Regions from separate parts of the Geobacillus sp. WSUCF-018B genome, predicted to be linked through region 2. Evidence: riboswitches for the same ligand, from Rfam matches in the RefSeq annotation. Region 2 holds a riboswitch; each other region holds the start of a gene.
The links. Region 2 has a riboswitch for S-adenosylmethionine ahead of CV944_RS11175 (bifunctional homocysteine S-methyltransferase/methylenetetrahydrofolate reductase). Riboswitches for the same ligand answer to the same signal wherever they lie in the genome.

Region 1 (5,256 bases), on a different contig from region 2:
CGAAAGGCGTGCCGGAGCGGCACATCTATTGGCGCCATATTTTGCGCAATTCGTTTTTGCCAATCGCGGCGTTTTTAGGGTATGAGATCACCGGGCTTGTCGGCGGTTCCGTGTTTTTGGAGTCGATCTACAGCTATCCGGGGCTTGGCCAGCTGTTTTTGCAGTCGATTATGCAGCGGGATTACAGCGTCGTGACGGCGCTCGTCATGATTTCCGGCCTGGCGACGCTGGTGGGCACGCTGTTGTCGGACATCATTTTGAGTGCGGTCGACCCGCGCATCCGGATTGAGTAGGGAAGGAGGAAGGCAGCTGACATGAAAGCGGAAATCAGCGGCCCAACGCCGGCCGGAGCGAACATCGAGAAAAGCCCTTCCGCCTTTTCGATCATGTGGCGGGAGGTGGCTCGGGATCGGCTCGCGCTTGGTTCGCTCATCATTTTAGGAATCCTTTTGTCGATCGTCTATGGCGTGTCGCTCTTTTTGGATCAAGAGGAAATCGTGAAAGTGGATTTTCTTTCCATCTATTCTCCGCCGTCAGCGGAACACTGGCTTGGCACAGACTACGGAGGGCGCGACGTGTTTGGCCAGCTCATCATCGGCGCCCGCAATTCGTTTACGATCGGGCTGGCCATTACGCTCATCACTGGGGCGATCGGCCTCATTGTCGGATTGGTGGCCGGCTATTTCGGCGGCTGGATTGACAATGTCATTATGCGCATCATCGATTTCATTCTCGTTCTGCCGTTTTTGATGCTCGTTATTGTTTTTGTCGCCACTGTGCCTAAATATAATGTATTGACGTTCATTTTGATCATGAGCGCGTTTTTGTGGACGGGCAAAGCCCGGCTGATCCGCGCCAAAACGCTTGCCGAGCGCGAGCTGGATTATGTCAGCGCGTCAAAAACGCTCGGCACGCCAGATTGGAAAATCATTATTTTTCAAATTTTGCCCAACCTCAGCTCGATCATTATCGTCAATTTGACGTTAAATTTGGCGGGCAACATCGGCATCGAGTCCGGGCTCACGTATCTTGGCTTCGGGCTGCCGGAGAGCACGCCGAGCTTAGGGACGTTGGTCAGCTATGCGACCAACCCGGATGTTTTGCAAAACAAATGGTGGGTTTGGTTGCCTGCGTCATTGCTTATTTTAGTGATGATGCTGTGCATAAATTTCATCGGCCAAGCGCTGAAACGTGCGGCTGATGCAAGACAACGACTAGGATAAGGGGGAAGAAAATGTGAAGAGAAAATGGCTGGCGGCTCTCGCCGCGCTCTTGCTCGTGCTCGCCGGGTGCACGGGCAAATCCGACACAACGAGCGGAAAGGGCAACAATAACGAAAAACCGGCGGCTCAGAAGGAAGACATCAGCAAATTCCCGATGACGGTGAAAAACGACGGGAAAATCATCGATGGCGGCGTGTTGAAATACGGCCTTGTGTCCGATACGCCGTTTGAAGGGACGCTCAGCTATGCATTCTACACCGGAGCGCCCGACGCAGAGATTTTGCAATTTTTTGACGAGTCGCTTTTCCGGACGAACGGTGACTATGAAATTACAAATGATGGGGCTGCCACGTATGAGTTGTCGGATGATAAAAAGACGATGACAATCCATATTAAAGACAATGTGAATTGGCATGACGGCCAGCCGGTGACCGCCGAAGACTTGGAGTATGCGTATTTGGTCATCGGCCATAAAGATTACACCGGCGTCCGCTATGGCGATGCGCTCATCCAAGGCATCGTCGGGATGGAAGAATATCATAGCGGCAAAGCGGATAAAATTTCCGGCATTAAAGTCATCGACAAAAAGACGTTGACGATCACATGGAAACAGGCCAATCCGTCGGTGTTGACTGGCATTTGGGCGTATCCGCTGCCGAAGCATTACTTGAAAGACATTCCGATCAAAGACTTGGCGAAATCGGATAAAATCCGGAAAAACCCGATCGGGTTCGGTCCGTTTAAAGTGAAGAAAATCGTTCCGGGCGAGTCGGTCGAATTTGTTCGCAATGATGACTACTGGGCTGGCAAACCGAACTTGGAAGGCGTCATTTTGAAAGTCGTCAGCCCGCAAGTCGTCCTGCAAGCGCTGAAAAAAGGCGAAATTGACGTCGCTGAGTTCCCGACTGACCAATATTTGAACGCGAAAGGGACGAAAAACATTCAGTTTATCGGCAGAGTGGATTTGGCGTACAACTATATCGGCTTTAAACTCGGCCATTGGGATGCGAAAAAGCAGGAAAACGTAATGGACAATCCGAAATTCCAAAACAAAAAACTGCGCCAAGCCATGGCGTACGCCATCAACAACCAAGAGGTGGCCGACCGCCTGTATCATGGTTTGCGCTTCCCGGCGAACACGCTCATTCCGCCGTCGTTCCCGGGCTATCATGACAGTTCCATCAAAGGGTATACGTACAATCCGGAAAAAGCGAAACAATTGCTGGATGAAGCGGGATATAAAGATGTGGATGGCGATGGCCTCCGCGAAGATCCAAACGGCAAAAAATTCAAGGTCAACTTCTTGGCGATGAGCGGTGGGGACATCGCTGAACCGCTGGCCAAATTTTATATGCAATGCTGGAAAGATGTGGGCCTCGATGTCCAACTTGTGGACGGACGCTTGGCGGAGTTCAACTCCTTCTACGATATGGTCGAAAAAGACGATCCGAAAGTGGATGTCTACGCCGCCGCTTGGGGAACTGGAACGGACGTCGACCCGTACGGATTGTACGGCCGCAACGTCATGTTCAACTACTCGCGTTGGGTGAACGAGAAAAATGATGAGCTGCTAGAAAAAGGCCATTCCGAGCAGGCGTTTGATAAGGAGTATCGCCGGAAAATTTACAGCGAGTGGCAAAAGCTAATGAACGAAGAAGTGCCGGTCATCCCAACGTTGTATCGTTCCGCCATCTATGCGGTCAACAACCGTGTCGCCAACTTTACGGTTGACCCGAGCTCGAAGCTGACGTGGAAAGATGTCGGCGTCACGTCCGAGCAGCCAGAAGTGGCGGAATAAACAAAAAAGCGATTGCTTCTATGGGATTCGATATGGTAACATGAAAGACAAATGATCATACGTCTTATCAAGAGTGGGCGAGAGAACGGGCTTGATGACCCCACAGCAACCTGCCGGCAAGGTGCTAACACCCGCAAAGCGGTCTCGCTTTGGATGATAAGAACGGCTGCCCCCTTTCGCATCATTCCGAGGCGAAAGGGGTTTTTGTCGATAGGGGGTGAAGGGGGAAATAGTGAAGAGGGACATGTCGATCCGAGCTTGCATGGCCGCTCATCTCCGTGCCGCTGCGTTCGCCGTTCATGTCATGCGCTGCGTGCAGGCGGAGCTGATTCGGTTTGACCCTGAAGCGGCGGTTTATGTCGACCGCGGGGGCGGATATACCCACTTGTATGGGAAAGCGCAAGGGACAACCTTTTCAGTGTTGTTGACCGACAGCGAGGCGGACGAATGGAAGGCGGACGGACCGTACGCCCTTGATCGCTACATATGGACAGAGCTTGGGAAAAAAGGGGTTTTTCCAATGCGGATGACGCCGTATTTACAAGCTGTATGGTTAATGGAGTCATAGAAAGGAAGAGGACGAATGGCAGTCAAAAAATTTGAGCATGTCGGCATTCAAGTAAAAGACATCGAGGCATCAAAGGCATTTTACCAAAACGTCGTCGGCCTGGAGTTGCTTGACGAAATGATTCATACGAACGGAACGATGAAACTGGCGTTTTTAGGGATTGACGGCTCGATCATCGTCGAGCTGATCGAAGGATACAACCCGAACTTGCCGACGGAAGGAAAAGTGCACCACGTGGCGTTTACGGTCGAAGGCATCGAGCAGGAAAAAGAACGGCTTCAGTCGCTCGGCGTCCCGCTTGTGTGGGAGGAGATTACAACGCTCCCAAACGGGGCGAAATACTTATTTTTCCTTGGCCCGGACGGCGAATGGATCGAGTTTTACGAGCCGGCGCAATGAACGAAGGGGAAGGCGGCCATCGGTATGGCCGCCTTTTGCCGTGCAAGAAGGAAAATAGGGAGTGCACCGCGTATAGGTAAAGGGGAGAGGAGGAGAACAGATGGAGCCGCAAGTTATCCACGCCATTCAAGACGACTACCCGGATGAATTTGCCTGGTGCTATGGCTGCGGACGGCTGAATGAGCAAGGCCATCATTTCCGCACCGGCTGGGACGGGGACAAAACGGTGACCGTCTACACGCCGCGCCCGGAACATACGGCGATCCCTGGGTTTGTGTACGGCGGGCTGATCGCCTCGCTCATCGACTGCCATGGCACCGGGTCGGCGGCGCTTGCCTTGCATCGGAAAAACGGCCATGAGCCGGGAAGCGGGGAAACGCCGCCGCGCTTTGTTACTGCGTCGCTTCACGTCGATTTCGTCAAGCCGACGCCGCATGGAGTGCCGCTTGTCGCCGTCGGCACTGTGACGGAGATTCATCCGAAAAAATGGAAAGTGGACACCGAAGTGTTCGCCAACGGCGAACTGTGCGCCCGCGGGCAAGTCGTCGCCGTCGTAATGCCGAAAACGTTTGTCCGTGGGTAACAAGCAACAAAAGGCGCCGGAGAGCGGCTGTTTTTGACAGCGCTTTCTCCGGCGCTTGGCAACTGGTCGAAAACGGCTGCGCCTCACCTCGTTTCGCCATTGAGGACTGATGATGTCACGAAAAAGGCAACTCGACAACGCCTCTTCTCAAGTGGGGAAACCTTGTGAAATTGGTTCTCCTTTTTCAACAAAACCACCGATTTGGCGAACATCATCGTTTTTCACCGGTTTTCTCGGATTCCTCTGATCATCGCTTTCCATGCGTTTCAAAACAACAACAGCAGCTGCTGTTTGGCCTCGTCGAATCCAAGGAGAACGAGCATGCGCAAAAACGCCTTTTGGAGATCCATCACCTTCACGGTTTGTCCATGATCAGCACCGACGACGTGGCGCTCGCCACCTCTTTGCCGTTTTGCCGCACGATGGCGGTTACATAGGCGACGGTTTTCCCGAACTTTTCCACCCGCGCCTCGATTTCGGCTTCTCCAGCCGCCGCTGGGCGGTGAAACGTCGTCTGCAAGTTGATGGACGCGTGCAGCTGGTCATCGCGAAGCAAGGTCGTCACCGCATACGCCATGAGAATGTCCGCCGCCGCCCCGACGAACCCGCCCATAATCACCCCGTTGCCGTTGAGCAGCGATTCGCTGATCGTCCATACGCCTTTCGCATAGCCGTCTCGGGCTTC
Region 2 (5,256 bases):
CTACTTTCGCCCCCCTATCCCGTACATTCGGCCGCCTTTTTGGCTGAGCACGTAATAACCGATGACAAGCAGCATCGTAAATAAAAATAGCAGCGTCGACAGCGCATTGATCGATAAGGAAATGCCCTGGCGCGCCCGCGAATAAATTTCCACCGACAGCGTCGAGAACCCATTTCCCGTGACAAAAAAGGTCACGGCAAAGTCATCGAGCGAATACGTAAGCGCCATGAAAAAGCCCGCCCATATGCTTGGCGCCAAAAACGGCAGCACCACACCGGACAGCACTTGCCAATGACTGGCTCCTAAATCTCTAGCCGCATCAATCAGCGTCGGGCTCATTTCCTCGAGTTTCGGCAGCACCATCAACACGACAATCGGCACGCTGAACGCGATATGAGACAACAGCACGGACGTAAAGCCGAGCTTGATGCCAGCGATTGTAAACAGCAGCAAAAACGAAGCGCCGATGATGACATCCGGACTGACGATCAGCACGTTGTTGAGGGCGAGAAGAGCGTTTTTCGTTCGCTGCCGCTTGACATAGTAAACGGCGAGCGCCCCGATGACCCCGAGTATCGTCGCGACCGCCGCCGACAGCAGCGCAATGACGATTGTATTCAAAACGATGATGAGCAAGCGGTCGTCGGACAGCACGTCGCGGTACCATTTAAACGTGAACGATTGAAAATCGTGCATCGCCCCGCCGCTGTTGAACGAATAATACATCAAATACACAATCGGCGTATACATCACGGCAAACACGACTAACAAGTACACACGTCCCCACCAATGCGTCCGTTTCATCGGCTTCCCTCTTTCCTTCCGGTTCCTGTCAGGACGACGATGACCGCCATCGCGATCATTAACACAACAGCGATCGTCGCCCCCATTCCCCAATCTTGGGTGACGAGGAAGTGCTGCTCAATGGCGGTGCCGAGCGTAATGACGCGGTTGCCCGCAATGAGGCGCGTAATCATAAACAGCGACAGCGCCGGGATAAACACCGCCTGGCAGCCGGCCTTCACCCCGCCAAGCGTGAGCGGGAAGACGACGCGGCGGAACGTCGTCCAAGCCGAAGCGCCCAAATCGCGGGCGGCATCGACAAGCGATGGCGGCAGCTCCTCCAGCGCGTTGAAAATCGGCAGCACCATAAACGGAATAAAAATGTACACCGACACAAAGACAAAACTGAAATCGGTGAACAACAGCTGCCGCGGCCCAACGCCCAGCGCTTTCAACAAAGCGTTGGCCAGCCCGTACGTGCCGAACAGCCCTAAAAACGCATACACCTTCAGCAGCAAATTCACCCACATCGGCAAAATAAGCAACAACAGCCATAGCTGCTTGTGCCGCGTCTTCGTCAGCCAATAGGCGGTCGGATAGCCGATGAGCAGCGACACAAGCGTGATTAAAAACGCATACCAAAACGAATACGCCATCATTTTCAAATAAATGGGCGTCCATACGGATTTATAGTTGGACAACGTCCAATGGCCGTCAAGATCCAAAAACGATTCATACACCAAAAAGACAATCGGGGCCACGACAAACAGCACAAGCCAAATGCCATAAGGGATTAAATACCAGTTCCGCCACGCCCGTTCCGTCATGCGTCCTCATCCTCCTTTTCGAGTCGCATGACGTGAATCGCTTCCGGTTCAAAACGAAGGCCGACCGTTTCCCCGACTTCGGCCTTTTTCGTCGAATGGACAAGCCATTCGTTGCCGTTTTCGTCATAGCCGCAAATTTCATAATGGACACCGCGGAATAAGAGCGAATCGACGCGGATGACGATCTGCCCGTCTTCCGGCGCCGCGAGCTCCAAATCTTCCGGGCGGATGACGACATCGACCGGTTCATTTGGCGCGAAGCCGCGGTCAACACACGCAAACTGTTTGCCGGCAAATTCGACGAGGAAATCGTCGATCATGCGCCCTGACAAAATGTTCGATTCGCCAATGAAATCGGCGACGAATCGATTGACAGGCTCGTCGTAAATGTCTTTCGGCGTCCCAAACTGCTGAATTTTTCCTTTATTCAGAACAAAAATGTAATCGGACATCGCCAATGCTTCTTCTTGATCATGCGTGACAAAAATGAACGTAATCCCTAAGCGGCGCTGCAATTCACGAAGTTCATACTGCATTTCCGTGCGCAGCTTCAAATCCAAGGCCGATAGCGGCTCATCCAAGAGCAAAACTTCTGGCTCATTCACAATCGCCCGCGCAATCGCGACGCGCTGACGCTGGCCGCCTGACATTTCTTGAATGCGGCGGCGCTCATAGCCGTCTAAGTTGACAAACCGAAGCGCTTCCCTCACTTTCTCGCGAATGTCGGTTTCTTTCATCTTTTTCACGCGCAAACCAAACGCAACGTTTTCAAACACATCGAGATGAGGGAACAACGCATAGTCTTGAAAAACAGTGTTGACTTGCCGTTTGTTCGGCGGGACGTTTTGAATCGGCTTTCCGTGGAAATAAATCGTTCCTTGCGTCGGTTCGATAAACCCGGCAATCAGCCGCAAAATCGTCGTCTTCCCGCACCCCGACGGTCCAAGCAGCGTATAAAACTTCCCGCGCTCCATCGCAAAACTGACATCATCCAGTACGGCTGCGCCGTCGTATTCCTTCGTCACTCGCTCGAAGCGGATGATTTCTCCGTTCACTTTCAGCCCCCCATCTTCTTGATGTTCACTATTCCTAATTAGAACATAGGAGAGTAGAAAGTGCAACGGAAAAATATGCTTTCCGCCATGTCGGCGACTAAAAAACAAAAAGCGGCTGACTATTCCGCAGAACAGCTTCCAATTTTGCCCGCAATGCGGAAAGCCGCTGTCTCATTGATCGTTTTTTCAAATTTCCTTGCTTCACCGTATTGAATAATTTCAAAAAATACATTAAATTATATAGTAATAGTCAAGACGAAATAAACAACCGCATACGGACATTCTTATCAAGAGAGGGGGAGGGACTGGCCCGGTGAACCCTCAGCAACCTGGCCGCGGCCAAGGTGCTAAATCCAGACAGGCAACAGCCTGGAAGATAAGAAGAAGCGAACGAAAAGTCTTCTTCTTAGAAGGCTTTTTTCTTTTACTACAACGAAATGGGGGAATCAAACGTGGGGCTGCTCGATGAGTTGAAACAACGCATTCTCATCGCCGACGGAGCGATGGGGACGCTTTTATATTCGCATGGCGTCGACCGTTGTTTTGAAGAATTGAATCTATCGAATCCAGACGAAATCATTCATATTCATGAAGCGTATATCGCGGCGGGCGCCGATGTCATTCAGACGAATACATACGGCGCCAACTATGTGAAACTCGCGCGCTACGGCTTGCAAGACGAGGTGCCGGCGATCAATCGCGCCGCTGTAAGACTGGCGAAGCAAGCAGCCAATGGGGGGGCGTACGTGCTCGGAACGATCGGAGGGCTGCGCACGTTAAACAAAAGTGTCGTACCGCTTGACGAAGTGAAGCGGACGTTTCGCGAGCAGCTGTTTGTGCTGCTTGCCGAAGGGGTTGATGGTGTGCTGCTGGAGACGTATTACGATTTGGAAGAGTTGGAGACGGTGCTTGCCATCGCGCGCAAAGAGACGGACTTGCCGATTATCGCCCATGTGTCGCTCCATGAAGTCGGCGTTTTGCAAGACGGCACGCCGCTCGCGGACGCCCTTAGCCGCCTGGAGGCGCTCGGGGCCGATGTTGTCGGGCTCAACTGCCGGCTTGGTCCGCACTATATGATTCAGTCGCTTGAGGAAGTGCCCCTGCCCAATCGCGCATTTTTGTCGGCGTATCCGAACGCGAGCCTCCCGGATTACCGCGACGGCCGGCTTGTCTATGAAACGAACGCGGAATATTTTGAAGAGGCGGCCAAAGCGTTCCGCGATCAAGGGGTGCGCTTGATCGGCGGGTGCTGCGGCACGACGCCGAAACATATTGAGGCAATGGCAAAGGCGCTCGCCGACCGGACGCCGGTGACGGAAAAAACGGTGAAGCGGCGCACGGCATCTGTATCGGTGCAAGCCGATCGGCCCGCGCCGACTCCGCTTCCCGAGCTCGCCCGCACGCGCCGCTCGGTCATTGTCGAACTCGATCCGCCGAAGCAACTCGGCATTGACAAGTTTCTCGCTGGGGCGAAAGCGCTCCATGACGCTGGCATCGACGCGCTGACGTTAGCTGACAACTCACTTGCCACGCCGCGCATCAGCAACGCCGCCGTCGCCACGATCGTGAAAGAGCGGCTCGGCGTCCGCCCGCTCGTGCATATTACGTGCCGCGACCGCAACTTGATCGGCCTGCAGTCGCATTTGATGGGGTTGCATACGCTCGGCATCACCGACGTGCTCGCTATTACCGGCGACCCGTCGAAAATCGGCGATTTCCCGGGAGCGACGTCCGTGTATGATGTGTCGTCATTCGATCTCATCCGCCTAATCAGCCAATTCAACGAGGGATTATCGTACTCGGGCAAACCGCTCGGGCAAAAAACGAACTTCTCGATCGGTGCGGCCTTCAATCCGAACGTCCGCCATTTGGATAAAGCGGTCGAGCGAATGGAGAAAAAAATTCAATGCGGCGCCCACTATTTCTTGACCCAGCCGGTTTACTCGGAAGAAAAAATCGTGCAAATATACGAAACAACGAAACATCTCGCCACGCCGATCTACATCGGCATTATGCCGCTTGTGAGCGCGCGCAACGCCGAGTTTTTGCACCATGAAGTGCCGGGGATCACCCTGTCGGACGAGATTCGCGCCCGCATGGCCGCCTGCGGCAGCGACCCAGTAGAAGCGGCGCGCGAAGGAATTGCCATCGCCAAATCGCTCATTGACGCGGCGTTTGATTTGTTTAACGGCATTTATTTGATCACGCCGTTTTTGCGCTATGACATGACGGTCGAGCTCGTCCGCTACATCCATGAAAAAGAAGCGGCCGCCAAAGAAAGGAAGGTTGTTCATGGCTAACATCACCTTAGAACAGCAGCTGCAGCGAAAAATTCTCGTCATTGACGGCGCGATGGGGACGATGATCCAAAGCGCCAACCTATCAGCCGCCGATTTTGGCGGCGAGGCGTATGAAGGGTGCAACGAATATTTGACCCTCACCGCCCCGCCTGTCATCCGCCGCATTCACGAAGCGTATTTGGAAGCGGGCGCTGACATCATCGAAACGAACACGTTCGGGGCGACGCGCATTGTGCTCGATGAATACAACCTCGGGCATTTGGCGCTCGAGTTGAACATCGAAGCGGCCAA
Region 3 (5,256 bases), on a different contig from region 2:
ACGGATCCGGCACATCGTCTTTTTCCCGATCCGGGACAAAATCAAGCAGCCGGGCGATCACCGCCGGCGAATTCGGCCCGGCGAGCCGGCGCAAATCGCTCAAATTGGCGGCGTCCATGGCGATGATGTAATCAAATTCCTCCAAGTCGCGGCGCCCGACTTGCCGGGCGCGGATGCCGGAATAGTCAATGTCGTTTTCACTCAAAATCCGCCTTGTCCCCTCATGCGGCGGCTCCCCGACATGCCAGCTGCCCGTTCCCGCTGAATCAACGACAATCTGTCCGTCAAGCCCCCGTTCGTTCACCAAATGACGGAATACCGCTTCCGCCATCGGCGAACGGCAAATGTTGCCGAGGCAAACAAACAACACTTTGACCATCGAAGCAGCCACTCCTTTCCATCCCGTCTTCTTGGCATTAGTTTTCCCTTTTCATCCAAGCGCTTGATAGCCGCTTTCTAGCAGCTCGTGCACATGCACCTATATTTTACCACCTAACGCTGGCGCGGACTATATTGCCTCTCCCCTTTTTCACCGCCGGTGTGGTACAATACATGATAACCTGCCACGAAAGGAGCGAAACCATGGATTTATCGAAACCGTCCGCAGAAAACGTCGAATATATCGTTGAACAGCTGAAGAAAAAATTAAAAGTGCTCAATTTTGATGCGATTAAGCCGGCCCATTTTTCCGAGGCATGGTATGACGAACTGAAAGACATTTACGACATGGTCATGAAGCGTGAAACGTTCAGTCCAAGCGAAATACAGGCCATTGTTGAGGAGCTCGGAAGCCTGCGCAAGCGGTAATCCTCTCCTTCCGTCACCGGATGGAAGCATCGCGAAGCTGCCTATGTATATAAAAAAATTCCTATCGAAAAACTAGGATTGACATTAGCGCCAATTGTGTTAAAATTTTAATCAATATAAATTACATACGCTTATCAAGAGCGGGGGAGGGACTGGCCCGATGAACTCCGGCAACCTGCCGCGTTTGGCAAGGTGCTAATTCCAGCAAAATGGGATCCATTTTGGAAGATAAGGCGTCCCTCGTTCTTCCGCTCTTTCCGAAATGGAAGGGGCGTTTTTATCGCCAGGCTGCCCGTTGCCGGATGAATATCCGACTAATTATGTTGATTTTCTTTGTTTTTAAGGAGGGGGAAACGATGCTCACATATGACCAATGGGAAACGGCCGAAAAACCGTCTTTTCCGTCCGATGATGAAACGAAAGGGGCGTTGGCTGTCCTTGCTTGGGCGTACCGCGAATACGGCGATGACATTGTCTATGCGTGCAGTTTCGGCATTGAAGGGATTGTGCTCATTGATTTGATTTCCCAAGTCAAGCCGGATGCGGAAATCGTCTTTTTGGATACAGGGCTGCATTTCCAAGAGACGTACGACACGATCGCGAACGTACAGGAAAAATACCCGTCGCTCCGCATCGTGATGAAACAGCCGCACTTGACGCTGGAGGAGCAGGCTGCACAGTTCGGCGATGAACTATGGAAACGCGATCCGAACAAATGCTGTGAGTTGCGCAAAGTCATTCCGCTGCGGGAAGTCTTGACCGGAGTCACCGCCTGGATTTCCGGCTTGCGCCGCGAACAGTCGCCGACGCGGCGCCATGTCGAGTACATCAATAAAGACGACAAATTCCGCTCCATTAAAGTGTGCCCGCTCATTCATTGGACGTGGAAAGACGTTTGGAATTACGTATATAAACACGGTCTTCCGTACAACGTGCTCCATGACCGGGGCTACCCGAGCATCGGCTGCGCCCCGTGCACAGCGCCGGCATCGGATCCGAACGATTTGCGCTCCGGGCGCTGGGCCGGCCAGGGGAAAACGGAGTGCGGGCTCCATCTCACATAAGGGGAGAACAACGATATGCTCCTTGCCATTGCCTTTATTGTGTCCTTTTTCTTCGCCATGAACATCGGGGCGAACGGCGCGGCCGCCTCGATGGGTGTCGCGTACGGGTCGGGCGCCATTCCGAAAAAGTCGATGGCCCTCCTTCTTTGCGGCATCGGCGTGTTTCTCGGCAGCCTCGGCGGCGGAGAAGTAGTGAAAACGATCGGGTCGGGCATTATTCCGTCTTCGATCCTCACCGTCAAAATCGTCGTCATCATTTTAACGGCGGCGGCCATTTCACTTTTTGCGGCGAACATCATGGGCATTCCGCTCTCGACGAGCGAGATCACCGTCGGATCAGTCGTCGGCGTTGGCATCGCCTATCAGGCGTTGTACTTTCATAAGCTGCTGTTTATCGTGTCGGTATGGATCGTGATCCCGATCGTCGCCTTTTCGTTTACGCTGGCTGTCGGCAAATGGTTTTTGGCGCTCAAGCGAAAATATCCGCAGCTTGAACAAGGGCGCTGGCAAAAAACATTCATGGCCTTGCTCGTTGTCACCGGCTTTCTCGAGGCGTTTTCCGCCGGCATGAACAATGTGGCCAATGCCGTCGGGCCGCTCGTCGGCGCCGGGCTGATGGCGGTCGGGCCGGCAACTATCTTCGGCGGCTTGTTTGTCGCTGCCGGCGCCCTGTTGCTTGGGCATCGCGTGTTAGAAACAAACGGAAAGAAAATTACAAACTTCTCCCCGTTTGAAGGAAGCGCCATTTCCGGCACGGGAGCCGTGCTCGTCATCATTTCGTCGCTGTTTGGTTTGCCTGTTCCGCTTACGCAGATTACGACATCGGCGATCATCGGCATCGGCACGGCGAAAAGCGGGATGTCGATTTGGCAAAAGCGGATTGTCGTGCAACTGTTGAAAGTGTGGTTTGTTTCGCCAATATTTTCCCTTGTCATTTCGTACAGCCTTGTGAAACTGTTGCTTGACAGCGATGTTTACACGGTGATTGCCATCTTCAGCGTCTGCCTGGCGACGCTTGGCGTCATCAGCTTAAAAAAAACAGTCGCCGAAGAAGAGCGTTCGCTTCATGAACATGGCGGCGGCATTTAATGAACATCTATCAATCTAGGAGGTTATGAACATGAGTTTGAGCATTCCGCATGGCGGCACATTGATCAACCGTTGGAATCCGGATTACCCAATCGATGAAGCAACGAAAACGATCGAGCTGTCCAAAGCCGAACTAAGCGACCTTGAGCTGATCGGCACAGGCGCCTACAGCCCGCTCACCGGGTTTTTAACGAAAGCCGATTACGATGCGGTCGTAGAAACGATGCGCCTCGCTGATGGCACTGTCTGGAGCATTCCGATCACGCTGGCGGTGACGGAAGAAAAAGCGAGTGAACTCGCTGTCGGCGATAAAGCGAAACTCGTTTATGGCGGCGACGTCTACGGCGTCATTGAAATCGCCGATATTTACCGCCCGGATAAAACGAAAGAAGCCAAGCTCGTCTATAAAACCGATGAACTCGCTCACCCGGGCGTGCGCAAGCTGTTTGAAAAACCAGATGTGTACGTCGGCGGAGCGGTTACGCTCGTCAAACGGACCGACAAAGGCCAGTTTGCTCCGTTTTATTTCGATCCGGCCGAAACGCGGAAACGATTTGCCGAACTCGGCTGGAATACCGTCGTCGGCTTCCAAACGCGCAACCCGGTTCACCGCGCCCATGAATACATTCAAAAATGCGCGCTTGAAATCGTGGACGGCTTGTTTTTAAACCCGCTCGTCGGCGAAACGAAAGCGGACGATATTCCGGCCGACATCCGGATGGAAAGCTATCAAGTGCTGCTGGAAAACTATTATCCGAAAGACCGCGTTTTCTTGGGCGTCTTCCAAGCTGCGATGCGCTATGCCGGTCCGCGCGAAGCGATTTTCCATGCCATGGTGCGGAAAAACTTCGGCTGCACGCACTTCATCGTCGGCCGCGACCATGCGGGCGTCGGCAACTATTACGGCACGTATGATGCGCAAAAAATCTTCTCGAACTTTACGGCCGAAGAGCTTGGCATTACACCGCTCTTTTTCGAACACAGCTTTTATTGCACGAAATGCGAAGGCATGGCATCGACGAAAACATGCCCGCACGACGCGCAATATCACGTTGTCCTTTCTGGCACGAAAGTCCGTGAAATGTTGCGCAACGGCCAAGTGCCGCCGAGCACATTCAGCCGTCCGGAAGTGGCCGCCGTTTTGATCAAAGGGCTGCAAGAACGCGAAACGGTCACCCCGTCGACACGCTAAAGGAGGAGCGAGATGAGCACGAATATCGTTTGGCATCATACATCGGTGACAAAAGAAGATCGCCGCCAACGCAACGGCCATCATAGCGCCGTCCTTTGGTTCACGGGGCTGTCCGGCTCCGGCAAATCGACGGTGGCGAACGCCGTCTCCAGACGGCTGTTTGAGCTTGGCATTCAAAATTACGTTCTCGATGGCGACAATATCCGCCACGGGCTCAATAAAGACCTCGGCTTTTCCGCCGCCGATCGGACAGAAAACATCCGCCGCATCGGCGAAGTCGCCAAACTGTTTGTCGACAGCGGCCAGTTCGTGTTAACGGCATTCATTTCGCCGTTTGCCGAAGACCGGGCGCTCGTCCGCCGCTTAGTCGAAGAAGACGAGTTTATCGAAATTTACGTCAATTGCCCGCTTGAAGAATGCGAAAAGCGCGATCCGAAAGGGCTGTATCAAAAAGCGCGCCGCGGGGAAATCCGCGAATTCACCGGCATCGATTCTCCGTATGAAGCGCCGGAAGCGCCGGAGCTGACCATCGAAACGCATCGTTATTCGGTGGACGAATGTGTCGAGCAAGTGCTCGCGTATTTGCGGGAGCGCGGATTCATCCCCGCATCGGAAACCCATTAACGATACCGTGTCTCCCACTCGAAAAAAGAGTGGGAGACGATTTTACAAAGTCGTTTTCATGCCACGGCCAGGCCGTTTACAATGAAATTCAACGGAACACGAGTGTTGATTATCCATTACTTTACTTAAAAACACAGAATCATATGGCTGAACACAAGCTTTTCTGCCTCTTCCCACGAACAAGAACGCCGGCGGGCAAATGTCATTTGCCTGCAAAGCGTTCATTGTTCGAGGAGGGCATGCTGTACGCATGCCCAGTCGGCACGGCAAGCGAACTGCTTGCCGACTACGGCAGAAAAGCTAGGAATAGAGCGATATCAACTGGTTTTTAATGGTTAATCAATACGCCCGTCAACGGAACGTTTGCGCTGCTGCCGGCAGCTGACGGGATCACGACAGAAAGGGCTGAAACAACGATGGGGAAAGTATATTTGGTCGGGGCCGGCCCCGGCGATCCGGAACTCATTACCGTCAAAGGGT
Region 4 (5,256 bases), on a different contig from region 2:
GGCAAATTCGGTCGGATTGACCCCGAATGAGTGGATTGATTTGTTCACTTGGTCGCTTACGGCGCGGTAAGCCCGCGACAATACGATAAACAACTTTAGCGATTGCTCGAGTTCTTGCTCTTTTTGTTCCATGCCATCCAACCCTTTGCATTTAACCATTTCTTACTTGCATTATACTTGAACAGCAAACAGGCAGGCAACCGTTTTTGCCAGGCGCTGGTCCATTTTTCTCGCCAGCGGCCGTTCCTTTCGCTATGATAATTTTGTGATAGGGCAGCGCTTGGGCGATTGTCACATTTGTGGAAACGGCGCATATGAAAAAATAAAGGCTGATGAAGGGGGAATTGGATGAACGGGGTATTGACCGGCAGTGTGCTGTCCGCCTTATCGACCGGACTTGGCGCTGTGCCGATTTTGTTTATGGCCAAATCGCTCACTCACCGCTGGCGCGATGTGCTCCTCGCGTTTTCAGCCGGCATTATGATGGCGGCCTCGATGACAAGTCTTATTCCCGAGGCCCTGCGGTCCGGCGGTTTTGAGGCGCTCGCCATCGGATTGGCGGCGGGGGTGCTCGTGTTAACGTTGCTTGAGATGACCGTCCCCCATATCGACTTGGAGCATACGAAAAGCGGCTTGCAATTCGACGAAAAGGCGATGCTCATCATCGCCGCCATTGCGATGCACAATCTCCCCGAAGGGCTGTCAGTCGGGGTGAGCTACGCCTCAGACGGCGCTTCGCAAACCGGCAATTTGATCGCATTGGCCATCGGCTTGCAAAACGCGCCGGAAGGATTTTTGGTCGCCTTGTTTTTAGTCAATCAGCAGATTGGCCGCTTTAAAGCGTTTGTCATTGCCACGTTAACCGGCGCGGTCGAAATTGTGACGTCTTTGCTCGGCTTTTATTTAACCTCTCTCTTCCGCGGCCTCGTTCCATACGGGTTGGCGTTTGCCGCCGGGGCGATGCTGTTCATCATTTACAAAGAGCTCATTCCCGAAAGCCATGGCGACGGCAACGAACGGATCTCGACGTACGCCTTTATTATCGGCATTTTGTTTATGATTTTGTTAACCGAATCGTTTTAGCGGTCTCTCCTTCCGTCATCGAGGCAAGCGCTCCTCTCCATACAGAACGAAACACCCCGCTGCCTTGCCTGGCAACGGGGTGTTCTCATTATTGGACAGCCTCTTCTTTCTCTTCATACGGATGGGCGACCCAACCGGACGGGTCGATGAACAGGCGGACGGCTACGACTTGGCGGTCGTCCATGAGCGTAAAGTAGTGCGGATTCCCTTCCGGCACGGAAATGACATCGCCGGCTTCCAGCTCGACGTCAAAATAGCCGGTCTCTTTGTCGCCTTTGATAATGAAAATGCCATGGCCGGCCGTAATGGCGCGCACTTCGTCTTCCGTATGGATGTGCACTTGTTCAAATTTTTTCAGCAGTTCATCCAAGTTCGGCGTCGCATCGGACAGAGCGACGATATCCCATGTTTTGTAGCCGCGGCGCGCCGCCAAGTCTTCAATTTCGTCTTTGAACGTCGCTAAAATTTCATTTTTTTCTTCATCTGTCAGAACATATTTATCGCGCAAATGCTCCGGCAGTTTCGTGATGTCCCAATGTTCATACAACACCCCTTGACTGTTCAAAAACGCGCGCACATTGTCTTCTCCTTCAATCACTTGGCCCGTTTTTCTCACTTTGATGACGGCCATGTCAAAATCCCCCTTCTAAAAGATGTATATTAGCCAACCGGCAGGCCGGCCCGTTGCAAAAGCAGCCGCTTCACCTGCCAGCTGAACAAAAACTCCCACGCTTCCAAATGTTTTTTCGCTTCAAACGCCGTTCGTCCCCAGACGGTAATGCCGTGGTTGTGGATCAACACGGCGCCGGCGTCGCCATGAACATGGTTCGCAAACTCCCGAGCCAGCGTCGGGATGTCGGCGTCATTGTTAATGATCGGGATGCGCACTGCGGCGTTTTCTTCCCAAATGCCAAACGCCTTGATGATTTCCTGGCCGGAAAAGACTGCTTCCCCGTTTGACGCATACAGTTCAGAAATCAAATTGTTGTCCACGGTATGAACGTGCAAGACGCAACCGGCGTTTGTGCGGTTGTAAATTTCCACATGCAGCAGCGTCTCCGCTGATGGCTTTAAATGTGTTTTCTCCGCTGGTCGGCCGGCAGCGTCAACGAGCAAGAAGTCCTCATCCGTTTGCTTCCGCTTATCCTTGCCGCTCGCTGTCACCAAAAACGTCAACGGGTCGTCCGTCACTTTGATCGACAAATTGCCGCTTGTTGCGAAAAACCAATCGCGGGCGGCGAGCTCGGCTTTCACTTCCGCAAGCTCGTTCCACTTTTTCACGACGATGCTCATACGATCACCTCCATTCGCTGCAACGCATCCATCACGTCAAAAAACGTCGCAAATGGCGCGTGCGGCAGGTCAAGCTCTTGACATTTTTCAAGCAGAAAATCGCGCGCCAGCACATAGTCGGCTTGCCTGGCCACCGCCAAGTCGGTGATCGAATCGCCGATGACGACGTGATACCCGTCCGGGCGGGCAAGCCTGCGCAATAGCGACGGCTTGCAGCAGCCGCAGCCGTTTTGGCACCGGCTGTCACATGCATGCGGCCATGTGATGCGGATCGTCTCACCGCTGAAATCGGAGCCGTTGCAAAAAATTCGCTCCGGTTCAATGAGCCCTTCAAGCAGCGGATAGACGAAAAAGTCGATGCCGCCGCTCACGATATAGAGCGGGATGCTTTGCTCTTTTGTCCATGCGACAAACTCGCGGAACCCTTCGCGCAAGCGGGCGGTGCTAAGCAAAAAGTCAACAATCTCCCCTTTCAGCGCTGACGGAAGAAGCGAAAACATTTTTCCGACGCCTTCCTGAACGGAGATGCGCTGGGCGAGAATGTCGTCCTTTAGCGCCTCCCACTCCGGCGGGGCGAACTGTTTCATAATCGCGATGATGTTGTCGTTTTCCGTGATCGTGCCGTCAAAATCGCAAAAAAGAACGAGTTGTTTCGTCATGCTTCCACCTCAATAGCGCCCCAGCGGTCGATCGCCTTTTGCAGCGCCTCGTTGTCTTTCGCCGCTTCACGAAGCGGACGGCCGACCAGCGCTGCGTCGATGGCGGCGCGAAACGCCTTTCCGCCGCCGATCGCCCCGTCCGGGTGGCCGTGGATGCCGCCGCCGGCGTTGACGACGCTGTCAAGGCCAAAATCGCGGACAAGGAGCGGCACCAAGCCCGGATGGATGCCGGCCGATGGCACTGGAAACGCCCGGGCAAACGGCTCTTGTTCATCGGTCAGCGCCCTTGCGATGCCAAGCGCCTGCTCACGCTCCAAGGCGACGCTGCCGTACGGCGACGGGAACAGGACAAAGTCGGCGCCGGCGAGCCGCAAAAGCTTTCCAAGCAAGAGCGACGGGGCGACGCCGTAAAACTCCGACGGCGTGATCGCGCCGCTGAACGCCGGGTGGGCCATGATCGGAACGGAAATCTCTTCATCTTCCCGCAACCCTTGCAGGACGTCCAATCCATAGGCGAACACGTTGAACAACAGCACATCGGCGCCAAGCTCAGCCGCCCGTTTCGCTTTTTCTTTCAGTTCAAACGTTTTGCCGGTCAAGTTGACGGCATACAGCGTCCGCTTGCCTGTTTGTTCGTACACCTCTTCGAGCGCCGCTTTGCCTTCTGTAATGCGCTTCGCAAATGGCAGACGATCGCTGTCAAACAAAATTTCGTCATCTTTGACCAAGTCAACGCCGCCAAGCGCTTGCTTTTTCAACTCTGATGTCAAATACGCCAAATCGCGGCCGACGATGCCTTTGAAAATGCTCATCAACAGCGGGCGGTCGTACACTCCGACCTTTTCGCGAATGCCGGCGATGCCAAAGCGCGGCCCCGGAAACTGCCGCTTCCATTCTTCCGGAAATGCCAAATCAAGCAACCGCACTTCCCCGTCAAGCGACAGCTTGCCGAACGTCGTCACCAACAATGCTGGCAAATCGGCGCTGAAGTTGACGGTCGGGTAAGCGATTTTGACGATTGCCCGCTTCAACCGCTTGCCGAAATAGGCGTTTACCCGCTCGCTCTCGCCAAGCTCTTCGATCGCAACGACTTCCCCTTTATGCTTGCGAAGCTGGTCTTGCTCTAGCTGCGGCAAGTCGGTCCATGTGCCGACTGTCAAGCCGAGCGCGATTCCTTCCGCCTTTTGGCGAATATCGTGTTCATCATGAAGCAAATACGTCGCAATGACTGCACTCATCGTCCATCCCTCTTTCAATATATGGCGAAATAAAAAAGCCCCTTCCTAAGAAGAGGCGTCATTCATTCATGGCGCTCTTCTTATCTCCCAGCGTTTCCGCTGCAAGAATTAGCACCGTGCTTAGCGTACGCCAAGCCGGTTGCCGGGCTTCATTGGGCTCGTCCCTCCGCCTGCTCTTGATAAGAAAGCCTGCTCGTTTATGCACTTGTCAAACGATTGGCAAATTTACTTTGAATTATGACAGCCTTTGCCGCCGTTGTCAATCATTTTTTTCAAAACAGCCTGGTCAACGTTGTCCCGTCAACGGTTCATTGCCGCTCTTTTTTTCAAAACAATCCGAGCCGGCCGATCCGCTCCGCCGCTTCGCGAAGCCGCGCTTCATCGGTCAACAATCCAACGCGCACATACCCTTCGCCGTGTTTTCCAAAACCGATGCCTGGGGCGACGGCGACGTGCGCCCGCTCAAGCAACAGATCGGCAAATTCGGCGGATGATGCGCCTTTTGGCAACGGAAGCCAGGCGAAAAATGATCCAGACGGCGCCGGCGCTTCCCAGCCGATCGCGCGCAAAGCATGAATAAACGTATTGCGGCGCGCCTCGTACAAGGCAATGAGCTCCGCGACGCAGTCTTGCGGGCCGAGGAGCGCAGCTGCCGCCGCTTCTTGGACGGCGCCGAACAAGCTGACGTACAAATGATCTTGCAACAACTCAATGGCACGGATGATCCGCTCATTGCCGACAGCGAACGCCACGCGCCAGCCGGCCATATTGTACGTTTTCGAGAACGTGTAGATTTCAACGCCAATGTCTTTCGCCCCGTCCACTTCTAGAAAGCTGACCGGCTTTTGGCCGTCAAAGCCGATCGCGCCATAGGCAAAATCGTGCACAACGGCTATGCCGTACTTTTCCGCAAACGCCACCGTTTCAGCAAAAAACTCCTTCGTCGCCGTCGCGCCGGTCGGGTTGTTCGGATAGTTTAAAAA

Region 1: it holds a riboswitch for S-adenosylmethionine, as region 2 does, so the genes downstream of both, CV944_RS11430 (hypothetical protein) here and CV944_RS11175 (bifunctional homocysteine S-methyltransferase/methylenetetrahydrofolate reductase) in region 2, are expected to answer to the same signal.
Region 3: it holds a riboswitch for S-adenosylmethionine, as region 2 does, so the genes downstream of both, CV944_RS08365 (phosphoadenylyl-sulfate reductase) here and CV944_RS11175 (bifunctional homocysteine S-methyltransferase/methylenetetrahydrofolate reductase) in region 2, are expected to answer to the same signal.
Region 4: it holds a riboswitch for S-adenosylmethionine, as region 2 does, so the genes downstream of both, mtnW (2,3-diketo-5-methylthiopentyl-1-phosphate enolase) here and CV944_RS11175 (bifunctional homocysteine S-methyltransferase/methylenetetrahydrofolate reductase) in region 2, are expected to answer to the same signal.

What each region holds. Positions count from the first base shown of each region.
Region 1 is NZ_PIJF01000036.1:14,777-20,032, reverse strand. Features, by position in the region: gene opp4B (oligopeptide ABC transporter permease) at 1-293, shown strand, start outside; gene CV944_RS11440 (ABC transporter permease) at 315-1,223, shown strand; gene opp4A (oligopeptide ABC transporter substrate-binding protein) at 1,237-3,021, shown strand; SAM riboswitch class I at 3,083-3,184, shown strand; gene CV944_RS11430 (hypothetical protein) at 3,266-3,589, shown strand; gene CV944_RS11425 (VOC family protein) at 3,605-3,988, shown strand; gene CV944_RS11420 (PaaI family thioesterase) at 4,089-4,571, shown strand; gene CV944_RS11415 (PaaI family thioesterase) at 4,927-5,256, opposite strand, start outside.
Region 2 is NZ_PIJF01000035.1:3,747-9,002, reverse strand. Features, by position in the region: gene CV944_RS11190 (ABC transporter permease) at 1-804, opposite strand; gene CV944_RS11185 (ABC transporter permease) at 801-1,610, opposite strand; gene CV944_RS11180 (ABC transporter ATP-binding protein) at 1,607-2,665, opposite strand; gene CV944_RS17315 (hypothetical protein) at 2,726-2,878, shown strand; SAM riboswitch class I at 2,947-3,048, shown strand; gene CV944_RS11175 (bifunctional homocysteine S-methyltransferase/methylenetetrahydrofolate reductase) at 3,118-4,965, shown strand; gene metH (methionine synthase) at 4,958-5,256, shown strand, end outside.
Region 3 is NZ_PIJF01000022.1:1,742-6,997, forward strand. Features, by position in the region: gene CV944_RS08355 (low molecular weight protein-tyrosine-phosphatase) at 1-379, opposite strand, end outside; gene CV944_RS08360 (DUF1128 domain-containing protein) at 583-807, shown strand; SAM riboswitch class I at 936-1,042, shown strand; gene CV944_RS08365 (phosphoadenylyl-sulfate reductase) at 1,164-1,871, shown strand; gene CV944_RS08370 (sulfate permease) at 1,887-2,960, shown strand; gene sat (sulfate adenylyltransferase) at 2,992-4,152, shown strand; gene cysC (adenylyl-sulfate kinase) at 4,165-4,776, shown strand; gene cobA (uroporphyrinogen-III C-methyltransferase) at 5,193-5,256, shown strand, end outside.
Region 4 is NZ_PIJF01000032.1:21,156-26,411, reverse strand. Features, by position in the region: gene CV944_RS10660 (MarR family winged helix-turn-helix transcriptional regulator) at 1-132, opposite strand, end outside; gene CV944_RS10655 (ZIP family metal transporter) at 349-1,083, shown strand; gene CV944_RS10650 (1,2-dihydroxy-3-keto-5-methylthiopentene dioxygenase) at 1,172-1,714, opposite strand; gene CV944_RS10645 (methylthioribulose 1-phosphate dehydratase) at 1,744-2,376, opposite strand; gene mtnX (2-hydroxy-3-keto-5-methylthiopentenyl-1-phosphate phosphatase) at 2,373-3,035, opposite strand; gene mtnW (2,3-diketo-5-methylthiopentyl-1-phosphate enolase) at 3,032-4,273, opposite strand; SAM riboswitch class I at 4,351-4,459, opposite strand; gene CV944_RS10630 (pyridoxal phosphate-dependent aminotransferase) at 4,600-5,256, opposite strand, start outside.